Regions from separate parts of the Sphingobium sp. TomTYG75 genome, predicted to be linked through region 1. Evidence: riboswitches for the same ligand, from Rfam matches in the RefSeq annotation. Region 1 holds a riboswitch; each other region holds the start of a gene.
What was found. A riboswitch is a leader RNA that binds a small molecule or an ion and turns the genes downstream of it on or off. The one in region 1 is predicted to bind cobalamin.
Positions count from the first base shown of each region.

Region 2: it holds a riboswitch for cobalamin, as region 1 does, so the genes downstream of both, ACYU81_RS15075 (TonB-dependent receptor) here and ACYU81_RS16805 (HoxN/HupN/NixA family nickel/cobalt transporter) in region 1, are expected to answer to the same signal.
Region 3: it holds a riboswitch for cobalamin, as region 1 does, so the genes downstream of both, ACYU81_RS09570 (TonB-dependent receptor plug domain-containing protein) here and ACYU81_RS16805 (HoxN/HupN/NixA family nickel/cobalt transporter) in region 1, are expected to answer to the same signal.

Region 1 is NZ_BSRE01000002.1:682,735-687,690, reverse strand. Features, by position in the region: gene ACYU81_RS16815 (DUF1636 domain-containing protein) at 1-373, opposite strand, end outside; cobalamin riboswitch at 534-722, opposite strand; gene fdhD (formate dehydrogenase accessory sulfurtransferase FdhD) at 770-1,552, opposite strand; cobalamin riboswitch at 1,644-1,889, shown strand; gene ACYU81_RS16805 (HoxN/HupN/NixA family nickel/cobalt transporter) at 2,062-3,111, shown strand; gene cobW (cobalamin biosynthesis protein CobW) at 3,108-4,148, shown strand; gene cobN (cobaltochelatase subunit CobN) at 4,148-4,956, shown strand, end outside.
Region 2 is NZ_BSRE01000002.1:294,186-299,141, forward strand. Features, by position in the region: gene ACYU81_RS15065 (LysR family transcriptional regulator) at 1-518, shown strand, start outside; gene ACYU81_RS15070 (hypothetical protein) at 703-882, shown strand; cobalamin riboswitch at 1,220-1,466, shown strand; gene ACYU81_RS15075 (TonB-dependent receptor) at 1,647-3,665, shown strand; gene ACYU81_RS15080 (hypothetical protein) at 3,896-4,138, shown strand; gene ACYU81_RS15085 (MaoC family dehydratase) at 4,177-4,629, opposite strand; gene ACYU81_RS15090 (helix-turn-helix domain-containing protein) at 4,947-4,956, shown strand, end outside.
Region 3 is NZ_BSRE01000001.1:1,897,880-1,902,835, forward strand. Features, by position in the region: gene ACYU81_RS09555 (molybdopterin-dependent oxidoreductase) at 1-976, shown strand, start outside; gene cobA (uroporphyrinogen-III C-methyltransferase) at 963-1,745, shown strand; gene mobA (molybdenum cofactor guanylyltransferase) at 1,830-2,366, opposite strand; cobalamin riboswitch at 2,428-2,652, shown strand; gene ACYU81_RS09570 (TonB-dependent receptor plug domain-containing protein) at 2,824-4,683, shown strand; gene ACYU81_RS09575 (ABC transporter substrate-binding protein) at 4,720-4,956, opposite strand, start outside.

The sequences.
Region 1 (4,956 bases):
CGATGAAATGGCCCTTCACTCCCTGCGGCCATTCGGCGTAGCGCACGACGCCTTCTTCGCTGGCCGCGTGGCGCAGGGCATAGTCGAGGATGGCGCGGGCGGCGTCGGCATCCGGGTTGAAGTCGCCCAGCACGTAGCCGACCTTGCCGGGGCCACGCACATGGACGGTGCAATGACGCTGACAGGCGAAGAGGCAGGGCATGTCCTGCACGGCAACCGCATCATAAGCAGGCTCGGCCGCCTGAAGATCGCGCATGGCCTCAACCAACAGTGCGCCGCCGCGCCGCCCTGCCCCATCCTCCCGCTGATCGGCGGACAGGCGGCATGTCGAACAGACCACCACCGATGCCTTGTTTTCGACAGCGCACAGCATCAGCGGCGCGCTTCCATAACCATGTAAACATGAAAGACCGTCATCATGGCCCTCCTCGCAAAATCGAACCGCAAACGGCCCTGCCCGGCCGGATGGCGAGCAAGGCGGTGGCTGTCGTCCGCGAGGGGAACCCCGTTCGTCCGGCACACCCTGTCCGGTCGAAGAACGACTGCGGCAGGCAGGTCTCCTGGCTCACGGGTCGCTGCGCACCGGCCGCCTTCTCGGAGGAAAGTTCCTCCAATGGCTGCGTGGCCGGTCCACTCACCGCTTACAGTTGCAGGGGCAGCGCGGGCATTACACCCGACTTCCCTTTTGATCCCCGAGGGGAACCTGTCGCGGGGCTGCTGATAAAGAGGCGGCGGCGCGTCCGCAAGCGGTAGATGGAGCGGCGCTTCGTCAGTCGGGCAGGTCGCCCGCCGCGAGCACGGCATCGGGCCGGGCAAGCACGACGATCGGCAATCCCGCGCTGGCCGCGCGCTCGGCTGCCAGACGGGTCGGGGCGGAGATGGTGACGAGCAGCGGGCAATTGGCGAGCGCCGCCTTTTCCACCAGCTCAAAGGAACAGCGGGAGGACAGCAGCGCGAAGCCGCCATCCCAGGATAGCTGCCGATGCCGCATTGCCCCGATCAGCTTGTCGAAGGCATTGTGGCGGCCCACATCTTCATAGGCGAGGCGGATCGCGCCATCCGCTCCGGCCAGCGCAGCGACATGAACCGCGCCAGTTTGCCGATTGAGCGGCTGGTGCGCGGCAAGATCGCGCAAGGCGCCGAAGATCGCTTCCCAGCTCGCGTTTGATCGGGCTGTCACGGCAGGCAAGGGCCGCATCGCCTGTTCCAGATTTTCCACGCCGCACAGACCACAAGAGGAATCGGAGACGCGATGACGGACCCGGCCGAGCAGCCCCTCGACGCGGTCTTCCGGCAGCGTGGCCCGCGCGACAAGGCCCTGCTCCGTAGCATGGACATCGACGTCGATCGGCGCGTCGGATGGGATGACCAGCCGCTCGGCCAGCGCGAACCCCTGCACCAGTTCCGCAACGTCGGCGGGCGTCGCCATCAACACGGCATAGCCAACGCCGTTGAACTCGATCGCGACGGGCACTTCCTCCGCCAACTCGCGCGTCACGGGCGATGCTTCGCCATCGGGGGTGATGCGGGTGAAGGAGGAGGGCGAAGACATAGGGCCGGTCTAGGCGGGCAATGTACCTCCGGCAAGCAAATGGACGCGGCCATGCAACTGCCGCTTCCCTTTGGTGGCTAAGCCATCTATGCACGGCCACGATCGCGCCGGTGCCCGAAAGGGCTTTAAAGGGAATGCGGTGCGGGGTGCTAACGAGGCGCCCAAATCCGCGGCTGTCCCTGCAACTGTAAGCGGTGAGCGAGACGCATATCGACCTTCCGTCACTTGTCGGAGGGTCAGCCACTGGGCCGGACGCTAAATCATGCGAGGCCTGGGAAGGCCATGTGTCGAGCGATGACCCGCAAGCCAGGAGACCTGTCGGCGTCTGGTCGCTCTTGCTTTGGCCCAGGGGATGGCCGGGGCACGGTATTCCGTCTGAGCGACGCGTGCGGCGGGACCGCACCGGCTTCATGTGCCGGACGCTTCATCGCGTCCGTCCGGCGCGGAATGTCGGCCGCTTAGCGGAGGTCCCGTCCAGTCTCGCTGACGCTGACGGGAGCCATGCTTTTATGGCCATGCAATTTCCGGCGCTTCGTCGCCGTGCCACTTTCATGTTCGCGGGGCTGATCGCCGCCAACATCGCGTTATGGCTTTGCGCCTTGCTGATCTTTGCGGGCGACACGATGATGCTGGGCACCGCCCTGCTCGCCTGGAGCCTGGGCCTGCGCCACGCAGTCGATGCCGACCATATCGCCGCCATCGACAATGTGACCCGCAAGCTGATGCAGGAAGGTCAGCGGCCGCTGACCGTCGGCCTGTGGTTCGCGATCGGCCATAGCGGGATCGTGCTGATCGCCGCCGTCGGAATCGCTTTCGCCGCCAGCGCGCTTAGCCGTGTCGAGGCGGCGGGCGAGATCGGCGGGACGATCGCGACGATCATCTCCGCCACCTTCCTCTTTGCCATTGCCGCGATGAACCTCATCATCCTGCGGTCGGTTCTAAAGACCTTCAACCACGTCCGCAGTGGTGGCGCCTATGTCGATGAAGATATGGACATATTGCTGGGCAATCGGGGCATGTTGGCCCGGCTGTTTCGACCGCTGTTCCGACTGGTGACGCGCAGCTGGCACATGGCGCCGCTGGGCTTTCTGTTCGGGCTAGGATTTGACACAGCGACCGAAGTCGCGATCCTCGGCCTGTCGGCAGGGCAAGCGGCGAGCGGGCTTTCGATCGCGACCGTACTCATATTCCCCTTGCTGTTCGCGGCGGGCATGGCGCTGATCGACACGGCGGACGGCGCGCTGATGATGGGCGCCTATCAATGGGCGTTCGTGAAGCCGATCCGCAAACTCTACTACAACATCACCATCACGCTGGTGTCGGCGCTGGTTGCGATCGTCATCGGCGGGATCGAGGCGGCGGCGCTGCTGGGCGACAAGCTGGGCCTGACCGGCGGCGTCTGGTCGGTGGCCGCCGATCTGGGTGAGCATTTCAACAGCCTGGGCTTCTTCATCATCGGCCTGTTCGCCGCCTGCTGGCTGGTGAGCTGGGTCATCTACCGCTGGAAGCGCTTCGACGAGATCGAGGTGCTCCTCCCCAATCAAGGACAGACAATATGAGCAAGGTTCCTGCCACCGTCATCACCGGATTTCTGGGTGCTGGAAAGACGACGCTGATCCGCCATTTGATCGAGAATGCGGGTGGGCGGCGGCTAGCGCTGATCATCAACGAATTTGGCGATGTCGGCGTCGATGGATCGCTGGTGAAGGGCTGCGGCGATGAGGCCTGCCCGGATGAGGATATTATCGAACTGGCCAATGGCTGCATCTGCTGCACCGTGGCGGACGATTTCCTGCCCACGATGCAGCGGCTGCTCGACCGGGATGTGCCGCCCGATCATATCATCATCGAGACATCGGGCCTCGCCCTGCCCAAGCCGCTGGTGAAGGCCTTTCAGTGGCCCGATATCCGGACACGGGCGACGGTGGACGGGGTGATTGCACTCATCGATGCCGATGCACTGGCGGCGGGCCGCTTCGCCCATGACGAGGAAGCGCTGGCTGCCGCTCGGGCGGCTGATCCGACGCTGGACCATGACAGCCCGATCGAGGAGCTTTTCGAGGATCAGCTGGCCTGTGCCGACCTTGTGCTGCTGAACAAGACAGACCTGGTCGCGCCGGAAAGGCTTGCGGAACTGGAGCGGGATCTGGCGGCGGAAATCCGGCCGGGCGTGCGTATCGTCCGCACCGCGCGGGGGGAGATCGACCCGGCGGTCCTGCTCGGCCTTGATGCCGGGGTCGAGGACCAGATTGACGCCCGCCCCTCCCACCATGACGAGGAGGAGGATCATGATCATGAGGATTTCGACAGCTTCGTCATGGAGTTGGGGGAATTGGGCAATCCTGCGCCGCTGCTGGATGCTCTGAAGCAGGTCATAGCCGATCACGACATATTGCGGGTGAAGGGCTTCGTCGCCATTGCGGGCCGTCCGGCAAGGCTGGTCATTCAGGCGGTCGGGCCACGCATCCAGCATCATTATGACCGGCACTGGCAGGTGCATGAGGAGCGCCGATCGCGACTGGTGGTGATCGGGCAGGCGGGGCTGGACCGGGCGGCGATCGAACGGGCATTCATCCAGCAGATGGCGGTCGCCTGATGCATTTGCTGACCGCCACGCCCGGCACCGTCTCCAACGGGGACGAAGCGATCGACCTTGGCCAATCGCCGGGCGACATCGTGCTGCTGACCGTGGCGGACAGCGACCTTGCCTGCTTTGCGAGCGCCGCCGCCATTCTGGGGGAAGGCGGGCCGTCGATCAGGCTGGCCAATCTCCTTCAGCTCAAGCATCCCTATTCGGTCGATCTCTATGTCGAGAATGTGATTTCCCACGCGAAATTCGTCTGCGTGGTACTGTTGGGGGGTAAGAGCTATTGGCCCTATGGCATTGAGGAAATTGCCAATGTCGCGCGCGACAGGGGCATTGCCTTCGCCGCCATCGCGGATGGGCGGGAGGATGATCCCGAACTGCGGATGGCGTCCACCCTGCCCCCGAAAATATGCGACCGGCTACGCGATTATCTGCGGCAGGGTGGCGTCGCCAATGCCACGGCTTTTCTAAGGACCGCCGCGCGGATTGCAGGGTTGGACGCGGGCGCGCCCGACGCGCCGGTTCCGCTCGCCGACGCGGGCTTTTATCTTCCCGGTGTCGAACGCCCGACGCTGGAACAGGTGAAGGCCGGTTGGATATCCGGCCAGCCGACAGCGCTGTTCCTTTTCTACCGCGCCTTGTTGATCGCCGGAACGCTGGAGGCGGTGGACGCGATGATCGCGGGATTGGGGGCTGCGGGGCTTAATGTCCTGCCGGTCCATGTACGGGCGTTGCGGGAACCCTTTGCGCGCGACTTTCTGGAAGGAGTGATCGGGGTAGCTCGACCGGACGTCATTCTGAACGCCACCGCCTTTGC
Region 2 (4,956 bases), 390 kb from region 1:
CCGACGCCTATGAAGACCTGCTTGCCGAGCGCATCGACGTGGCAATCCGCATCACCAGCGACATTCCTCCCCATCTGGAGGGACATCATCTCGCCACCAACCGCCGCATCCTCTGCGCCAGCCCCGCCTATCTCGCCGTGCATGGCATTCCGGACAAGATCGCCGACCTCCCCCGCCACCGCCTGCTCGCGGCCGATGGACAATTGCCATGGCGGCTGGTGAATGGCCGTGCGCGCAAGCTGATCGATGGCCAAAGCCATGTCCGCACCAACAGCAGCGAAATCGTGCGCGAACTCGCCCTCACCGGCGTCGGGATTGCCTTGCGCTCGCTCTGGGACGTGGGCGACCTGATCGCGGAAGGCAGCCTCCTCCGCGTCCTCGATAGCTGGGAAGGCCCCGCTGACCTTGCCGTTCACGCCGTCCACCCCCGCGCCGCAGGCCGTCCCGCCGCCGTAGACGCCTTCATTGGCTTCCTGCGCGACATCTTCCGCGATGCATCGTGGAACCGGGGCGGTTGATAGCATGAAGCCCCTTAGCGCCATCCGCTCAACTGCTTGAGAAGCGCAGAAATCCCCTCCTGAAATCATTTGCAAGCCGACTGTCAAAAAACAGAAGCTTTCCGGCGTTAACCTGCGTAATGGCAGCGGGAAACAGGCCGATGTTATCGTTCGAGCCATAAGAAATTGAGAGAGGATAAGGGCCATGCGCCCCAATGACGCATCACATTTTTCCGCCTGCGCCGCCCAGGAAGCGCGGCAAGCCAGGGAAGCCCGCCTTCGCGGCGCAGACCAGGCCACCATCGCCCTCCACAATGAACGCGCCGTCCGCTACCAAGCCATGGCCCTACGCCTCCAGCGCGAGCGCGGCGCGACGCTGAACTGATCCATCAACGCCAAGCGGCTACGCCAGCGTCCCACCACGTACCGTCATGCCAGCGAAAGCTGGCATCTCAGGCGACCACGCGCCTCCTAGCAAGGGGATCCCAGCTTCCGCTGGGATGACAAACGGAAAAATGAGGGACACGCCCATTCCCTCTCCCCTTCAGGGGAGAGGGTGCCGAGCATAGCGAAGGCGGGAGAGGGGAACGCAAAGCACGACCGCCGCTCCCCTCTCCCCAACCCTCTCCCCTGAAGGGGAGAGGGGGTAAGTTACCTCACCCAACCACCCCCCCTTGCCCTACCCCCACAGCTCCGCTATCGCTCCCGTCACCCGGGCAACCCCCGGGCATGATCGCGCCGGTGCCTCGAAAGAGGCTTAAAAGGGAACATGGTAAAGGAGGCACCCGCCTCCCCAAGCCAAGGCTGTCCCTGCAACTGTAAGCGGCGAGCGCGATGCACATCGCCCCACCTCATAGGCGGGATGGGGCAAGTCACTGGGCCGGACGCTAAATCCTGCGAGGCCCGGGAAGGCCGTGCATCAAGCGATGACCCGCGAGCCAGGAGACCTGCCAGCGTCTGGTCGCTCTTGCCTTGGTCCAGGGGATGGCCGCGGCACGGTAGTTTCCGTCTGAGCGACGAACGAGCGGCGAGAGGCCGCTTCGGTGACGCTGGCGGTCGCCTTGGGGGCGTCCGGCCGTCGGCGCGCGCCGGTCGCCGTCTGGCGGCAGGTCTCTCGCCGAGTGTCGCCAGACGCCCGGAGTGCATCAAGTGAAACTACCCAATCAACTCCACCGCGCTGCCTGCGCGCTGACCGCCACGCTCCTCCCATTCCCCGCCTTCGCTGCCGATGCGAATGACGCGGGCGAGGATGCGAACACCATCGTCGTCTTCGGCCGGGGAGAGGACAAGATCGGCACCGCTCATGCGGCAAGCGAGGGCAGCGTCGGCGGCGCGGACCTTCTCGTCCGCCCGCTGCTGCGCGTCGCCGAACTGCTCGAAGCCGTGCCGGGCATGGTCGCGGCCCAACATTCGGGCAGCGGCAAGGCCAATCAGTATTTCCTGCGCGGCTTCAATCTCGATCATGGGTCCGACTTCACCACCTATATTGACGGGGTTCAGATGAACTTCCGCACACACGGTCACGGCCAGGGCTATCTCGACCTGAACGGCCTCATCCCCGAAATCATCGCGAGGGAGGATTTTCGAAAAGGCCCCTATCGCGCCGATGGTGGCGACTTCGCACTCGCGGGCGCGGCCAATATGACCACGATCGACGGCTATGACCGCCCATGGATCGCGGCGGAGGGCGGCTCCTTCGGTTGGCGCAGGTTGGCGGCAGGCGGCACGGTAAAGGCGGGCGCAGGCAATCTCACCCTCGTCGCCCAGGCCAAGGCTTATGACGGCCCGTGGCAGGAGGCCGAACATCTGCGCCACTATGCAGGCTTCGCCAAATATACGCTCCCCGCCGGGGCCGGTAAGATCGACGCCACGCTCCACGCCTATCGCGCGACATGGCGCCCGACCGAGCAGATACCCGAACGGATCATCGGCACGCCGCTCTGCCCCGATGTCTTCTGTTCGCCCGATCCTTCCGCGCGCGGGGAAACGACGCGCATCATCGGCAACATCGCTACCATCCAGCCGACATGGCGCACCAATCTCTATGCGCAATTCTATGACTGGACGATGTTCTCCAACCCCACCTACACCGATCCCGACGGCACCAGCGCGCAGATCGAGCAGTTCGATCGACGCTGGGTACTGGGCTTCACCGGCGAAAAGCGTTGGGACATCGCCCCGGCACTGCAACTGAAGCTCGGCACGGAAAATCGCTATGACGCGATCGGCAATGTCGGCGTCAATCGCACGTCGAACCGCGCTTTCCTCTCCTCGCTCGGCCGCTATCGCGTAAAGCAGGGGTCAGCCGCCCTTTATGGCGAAGCCACCGTCACGCCGCTGCCGGGCTTGCGCATCACTGGCGGCCTGCGCGGCGACTATTATCATTATGACGTCCGCGCCCGCGACGCCGTCGCCGCCGCGCTAGGCGAAGGCAGCGGATCGGACACGCTCGTCTCTCCCAAGGCGTCGGCGGCCTGGGCAATCACGCCGCATGTCGAACTTTATGCCAATTGGGGCCGGGGCTTTCATTCCAACGATGCGCGCGGCGCGGTCAATGTCGACACGCCTGTCCCGATGCTCGTGCGCGGCACGGGCAAGGAATTGGGCGGCCGCCTGCAACTACCCGGCTTCACCTTCACCGCGACCTATTGGTGGCTCAATGTCGGGAGCGAGTTGCGCTTCGTCGGCGACTCCAACGCGGTCGAACCCAGCGGAGCCAGCCGCCGCCACGGCTATGAGCTTGTCGCTTTCTGGCGCCCGCTCCCCTGGCTCGCCTTCGACGGCAATTACACCGCCAGCCACAGCCGCTATACCAATGGCGACCATATTCCCAACGCCTTCAAAAACGCCGCGTCCGCCGGGGCTGCCATCGTGCTCGATCCATGGGAAGCCAGCATCCGCGTCCGTCACCTTGGCCCCTCGCCGCTGATCGATGACAATAGCGTGCGCGATTCCGGTAGCACGGTCGTCAACGCGCGCGCCGCCTGGAAGGGGAAGCGGGTGCAAGTCTATGCCGAACTGCTCAACATCCTTGGCAGCGGGGACAAGGACATCGCTTATTATTACGAGTCCTACCTTCCCGCCGCAGATGCGGAGCCTGTCGAAGGGAGGCTAAGCCGCGTGGTCGAACCGCGAACGGTGAGAGGCGGCGTCAAGTTCAGCTTCTGATGCTGGGGAAGGCCGCGTCTAGAAAGAGCCTGCGGCCTTCCCAATCAATGGCTTACATAATGAACGGCGATGTTCATAAAGTAAAAGTGGATAGGGCAACGGTCAAACTACAATAGAATACATGTTAAATACCCGTGGAAATTTTGAGACGTAGTTGACGTCTTTTCGCCTCTATGCAATTTTCCCCTCGGCAATCTGGACAAAGAATCAGTAGCCTGGAGAGGATGCCAATGAAACACGCACCATTAAGGGGCGCCGTTTTTCACGCGATATTGCGTGACTGCCTGGAAGCACAGCGCGCCCCCAAGGAAACAGAAATACAACTGATCGCCTGCAAGATATGGCAGGACAGTTTCGCCGCGATCACGCACAAGAACTGGCACGACCTCGTACCCGGCAGCGAGGAGTATGAATACACCATCAACGCCGCGCGCATGGCCTTCGGCCTGCACGCGACCAACACCGCCGCCTGAATGGATAGCCCAATCCACCTACGCCGACGATTGCCGTTTCAAAGCTGGAACTGGGTGATCCATTCGCAGATGAGGGCGGGCTTGCTCTCGCCTTCTATCTCGACCGTCGCCTCGGTGGTCAGCTGAATCTGCCCCGGCCGCTTTTCGACGATCTCCAGCGGCTTGAACTTTCCGCGCACACGTTTGCCGGATCGAACGGGCGCCAGGAAACGCAGCTTGTTGCTGCCATAATTGATCTCCGTGGCGCCGTCGGGAACGATGTCGCCTCGCGCGTCGGCGCACAGATGCGGCAGGAGTGAAAGCGTCAGGAAACCATGAGCGATCGTCCCGCCGAAGGGTGACTGCTTCGCGCGCTCCGGATCGACATGGATATATTGATGATCCTTGGTCGCTTCGGCGAACTGGTCAATCATCTCCTGACTGACCAGGAACCAGTCCGACACGTCTTCCTCGTCCGCCCGCGCCTGAAGATAATCGAGAAACTGGCTCATTCCATTCACCCCCCATGCTGCTCCAAGAGCAAAACTATGCACAAGCATGCGCGAATGCGATAGGAAAATACTCCAGTGGTGATGAGGATCAGTTGGACCTTGTCAGCGGCGTCGAGTTACTTACCCTTCCCAAAAGAATAAGCTGGAGAGGCCATGACTGGAGAAGACAAGAAGCTTCGGCTGCACGAAAGCCGTGCAGCCGAAGAGTCGAGGGATGGATATCGATCGCGGAACCATCCACGATCAAACATCGCGGAATATGATCTAGCGCCGTGGTCGGCCCACATCATCCTTGCAGCGTGGGAAGGGATCATCTGATGAGCCCCT
Region 3 (4,956 bases), on a different contig from region 1:
CTCCACCCCCGACGGCAAGGCGCGGCTGGTCCTCACCAAGCAAATGGACCTTCAGGAGCCGCTCAAGCAGTGGCCCATGACGCTCAACACCGGCCGTTACCGCGACCAGTGGCACACGATGACGCGCACCGGTCTCTCAGCCAAGCTCGCCCGCCATCGCGAGGAGCCGCTGGTCGATATCCACCCGCAGGACGCGCAGGAACTGGGCATTTGCGACGGCGACCTCGCCCGCGTCCAGACCGCGCAGGGCAACAGCATCTTCCGCGTGGCTTTCAGCGAAGGCCAGCGTGTGGGTGAAATCTTCACCCCGATCCACTGGACGGATCAGGTCTCCACAGGCGGCCGCACCGGCCTGCTGCCCCGGCCGCTCGTCGATCCCCATTCCGGCCAGCCCGGCTTCAAATCGACGCCCGCCAGCATCGAAAAGGTCGCGACGGAGTGGAAGGGCTTCCTCATCCTGCGCGGCGAGCAGCCCGCCAAGGTCCCCTGCCTCTGGGCCACGAAGGTCACCGTTCCGGGCGGCGCGCTCTACGAAGTCGCGGGCAATGGCGACCCCGTGCGGCTTGAAGCCTGCCTGCCCAAAGGCGACCGCGTCGAAGCCGTCGACATGACGCGCGGCACCCGCCGCGTCGCGATCATCCGGGAAGGCAAGCTGGCCGCAGTCCTCTTCGTCACCCGCACCGGCCTGCTCCCTTCGCGCGATTGGCTCATCGGCCAGCTTGAGGCGGAAGAGGTGGGCGCATCCGTCCTCGCCGCGCGCGGTCCCGGCAACCAGCCTGACAAGGGGCCGACCATCTGCGTCTGCTTCGACATCGGCCTCAACCAGATCGTCGCCGCCATCCGCGACCAGAGCCTGGTCGATGTCCCCGCCATCGGCAAGGCGATCGGCGCTGGCACCAATTGCGGGTCCTGCCGTCCCGCGCTCGCCAACATCCTCGCCCAAATTCCGCAGGAGGCCCTTCATGCAGCCGAATGAACTAATCGCCCCGGGTGAAGTCTGGCTGGTCGGCGCAGGCCCCGGCGACCCGGACCTCCTCACCCGCAAGGCCGAAAAGCTGATCGCCGCAGCCGAGATCGTCTTCTACGACGCCCTCGTCGGCCCCGGCGTCCTCGACCTCATCCCGCAAGGTGTCGATCGGGTCAGCGTCGGCAAGCGCTCCGGCCGCCACAGCAAGGCACAGGAAAGCATCAACGACCTCCTCCTCGCCGCCGCCAAAGCAGGCAAGCGCGTCGTGCGCCTGAAAGGCGGCGACCCCTCGGTATTCGGCCGCTCGTCCGAAGAGATGGAGCATCTCGCCGCCGACGGCATCCGCTTCCGCATCTGCCCCGGCATCACCACGGCAAGCGCAGCCGCTGCAAGCGGCAGCGCCTCGCTCACCCTGCGCGGCAAGGCGCGGGGCCTGACGCTGGTGACCGCGCATCTCAAAGCCGGTGAACCGCTCAAGCTCGACTGGGAAGCGCTGGCCCGTCCCGGCGGCACGCTCGGCATCTATATGGGCCGCGCCGCCGCCGGAGAGATCAGCCGCCAGCTGATCGCCGCCGGGCGCGATCCAGAAACGCCGGTGATGGTGGCGGTCAACGTCTCGCTCCCCACCGAACGCCTGATCCGCGGCAAGCTCTCCGCGCTTGCCTTTCTGGTCGCCACGATCAGCGATGAAGACCCGACCCTGCTGCTGATCGGCGAAGCGGTGGCGGGAACGTCCATGCCTGTAGGGGTTGCAGCCAGCGTCGCTCTTCAGCTTTGAAGATCGGCTCTGCGCAACTTTTGCCCTGAGCTTGCCGAATGCCCCCGAACTTAGTTGGAAGGAAGGGAGGGGGCTTCGGTAAGCTCAGCTTGGCTCGCGCCAGCGCGCCAGATCCTCCGGCCGGTTGATATTCGGCAGCACCAGTTCCGGCCGCTCCACCAGTCGCGCGCCCACCCGCTCGATCCACCCGAAGATCGAGCGTTTATTCTCTTCCGCCAGATGCGCGTCCAGTTCGTCCGCGAGCGACGCAGGCCAGAAGCCCGCAAGCTGCTGCCCTTTCAGCACCGCCCCACTGTCACCCACAAGCGCCTCCACCAGCGCCGCCGGATAAACGGGCATGTCGCACCCCGTCGTCAGCACCGCATCGTAACCTTGACTGCGCGCATAATGCAGCGCCGCGTTCAGCCCGCCCAGCGGCCCCATGTCCGCCGCTGGCCGATCCGCTAGCCCCGTCAGCCCCTCGACGCTCCGCCCGCAGACCACCACTGCCTCCACATGCGGCGCGATCGCCGCCACAGCATGGTCGATCAGCGTGCGCCCGTCCGGCATCAGCGCGAGAGCCTTGTCGCTTCCGAACCGGGTGGATCGTCCCCCAGCCAGCACCGCACCCAGCAATCGCATTATCCACTCCTTGGCAGAACCCTCAACTTCCCCTATGGCGCGCGGCGTGAGCGGGCAACTGTTCACGAAAGATCGCGCCGGAAAGGGAATGCGGTGCGGACGGGATCACCGTCCAACTCCGCGGCTGTCCCTGCAACTGTAAGCGGCGAGCGCGATGCACAGGGAAACCCGCAAGCCTTCAAAGGGGAAGGCGAGGGGGACCAGCCACTGGACCAAAAGTCCGGGAAGGCGTGCATCACCGCGACGACCCGCGAGCCAGGAAACCTACCGGCGCATGGTCGCTCTTGCCTTGGGTCCAGGGATAGGTCCGGGCACGGTGTTTTCCGTCTGAGCGACGAAGCGGCGCAGGGCCGCATCGGTGCGCGTGACGGGGCTGGCGTCTCTTCTTCCCGCACACCGGCCGCTTATGCGGCAGGCCCTGGGCTCATGTCGCATGGCGCTCAGGGAAGACAGAAATATGATCAGGACCGGAATTTCACTGCTGGCGCTCCTCGCCGCCACCCCCGCGCTCGCCGCAGACGCGGACGAAATCATCGTCACCGCGCTCGGCATCGAACAGCCTACCGATGAAGTCGGGCAGGCGGTGACCGTGATCGACGAAAAGACGATTGAAACCCGCCAGAATGTCAGCGTCGTCGATTTGCTGGTCACCACACCGGGAGTCCGCTTCAATCGTACCGGGAGCTTGGGCAACGTCACCAGCGTGTCGGTGCGTGGCGCCGAAACGACGCAGACGCTGGTGCTGATCGACGGCGTGAAGGTCAACGACCCGAGCGGCATCGGCGATCAATATGATTTCGGCAATTTGCTTGTCGGCAATATCCGCCGGATCGAGGTGCTGCGCGGTTCCAACTCCATTGCCTATGGCAGCCAGGCGATCGGCGGCGTCGTCAACATCATGACCGGTATCCCAAGCGAAGGGTTCGGCGGCAAGGCGTCGGTCGATTATGGCTATGCCGATACGCTGAATGCGAAGGCGGATGTATCGGGCACCAGCGGCATATTGTCGGGCGGCGTGGGCCTCGCCTATTTCCGCACCGATGGCATCTCCGCTGTCTCTTCCGATTTCGGTGGCGCGGAAAAGGATGGCTATGAAAATATCACTGGCAATGCCCGGCTGAAGATCGCCTTCACCGATGATCTGAGCCTCGACCTGCGCGGCTATTATATCAACGGCGATCTCGACTATGACAGCTTCTTTGGCACGCCGGCCGACAGCCCCGACGTCGCGAAGTCCAATCAATATATCGGCTATGCGGGCGTGAATTTGGCGCTGTTCGACGGCAAGCTGACCAACCGGGCGGCCGTTACCTGGTATCAGCAGGATCGCGATTATTATTTCGTGCGCGGCAACGCCCCGGACTTCGGCTATTCCGGGACGAACCTGCGCTTCGAATATGAAGGCGTCTATCAGCCCATCGATGACGTGAAGCTGCTGCTCGGCTATGAACATGAGCGGCCCGATTATGAGTTTTTCGGCTTCGGTTCGCAGGAAAGCCACCGCGCCAACATCGACAGCATCTATGCGCTGGCCGTGGTAAAGCCGGTAGCGGGCCTGTCCATGACAGCAGGGGTGCGTCATGACGATCACAGCCAGTTCGGCGGCGCGACGACGTTCGGCGCGAACGCCAACTACACGCCCAATGGTGGCGCTACCAATTTCCGCCTGAGCTACGGAGAGGGCTTCAAGGCGCCGTCGCTCTATCAGCTTTACGATACATTCAGCGGCAATCCGGACCTGAAGCCCGAGCGTTCGAAGAGCTACGACATCGGCTTCGACCAGAATCTGGGGAGCGACCGGGCGGTGCTGTCCGTCACCGGATTCTGGCGCGACACGCGGGACCAGCTGAATTACGACAATACGACATTCACCTATGGCAATCTGGATCGCACCCGCGCCAAGGGCGTGGAAACGACGCTGACGCTGCGTCCGGTCGATGCACTGACCTTCACCGCCGCCTATAGCTATGTCGATGCGCGTGATCGTTCGCCGGGCAGCGCGGCCTTTGGCGAGCGCCTGCTGCGCCGCGCCGCTAACGCCGTCAGCGCATCGGTCGATTATGCCTGGTCCTTCGGCCTGTCGACCGGGGCGACCGTGACGATGGTCAGCGACAGCGTCGATCTCGACCCCGTGACCCGCAACCGGGTGCAGATTGACGGCTATGCGCTAACGGATATCCGCGCGTCCTTCCCGATCACGGAAAGGCTCGAAATCTATGGTCGCATCGACAATCTGTTCGATCAGGAATACGCCACCGCCTATGGTTATGGCACCTACGGCCGGTCGGCCTATGGCGGCGTGCGTGTCCGCTTCTGACGGTAGAAGGTGAAGGGGGTGGGCGACTGCCCCCCTTCATCGCAGGGGCGCGGCCTTTGGCTGCACCCTGCCTTTTGCGGCGTCCGCCTGCGCGACGATGCTGCGCGCGGCCTGCACATAGGCGGGGCCGCCGCACACGGTCCACGCTTGCGGTACGTGGATGCGGGGGATGGATCGCAGCACCGGGTGGTGCAGCATCTCCGTCCCCTGATCGACGACCTTTTCGCTGCCTTCTTCCACGATCAGATAGTCGGGCCTGGCCGCAATCATCTC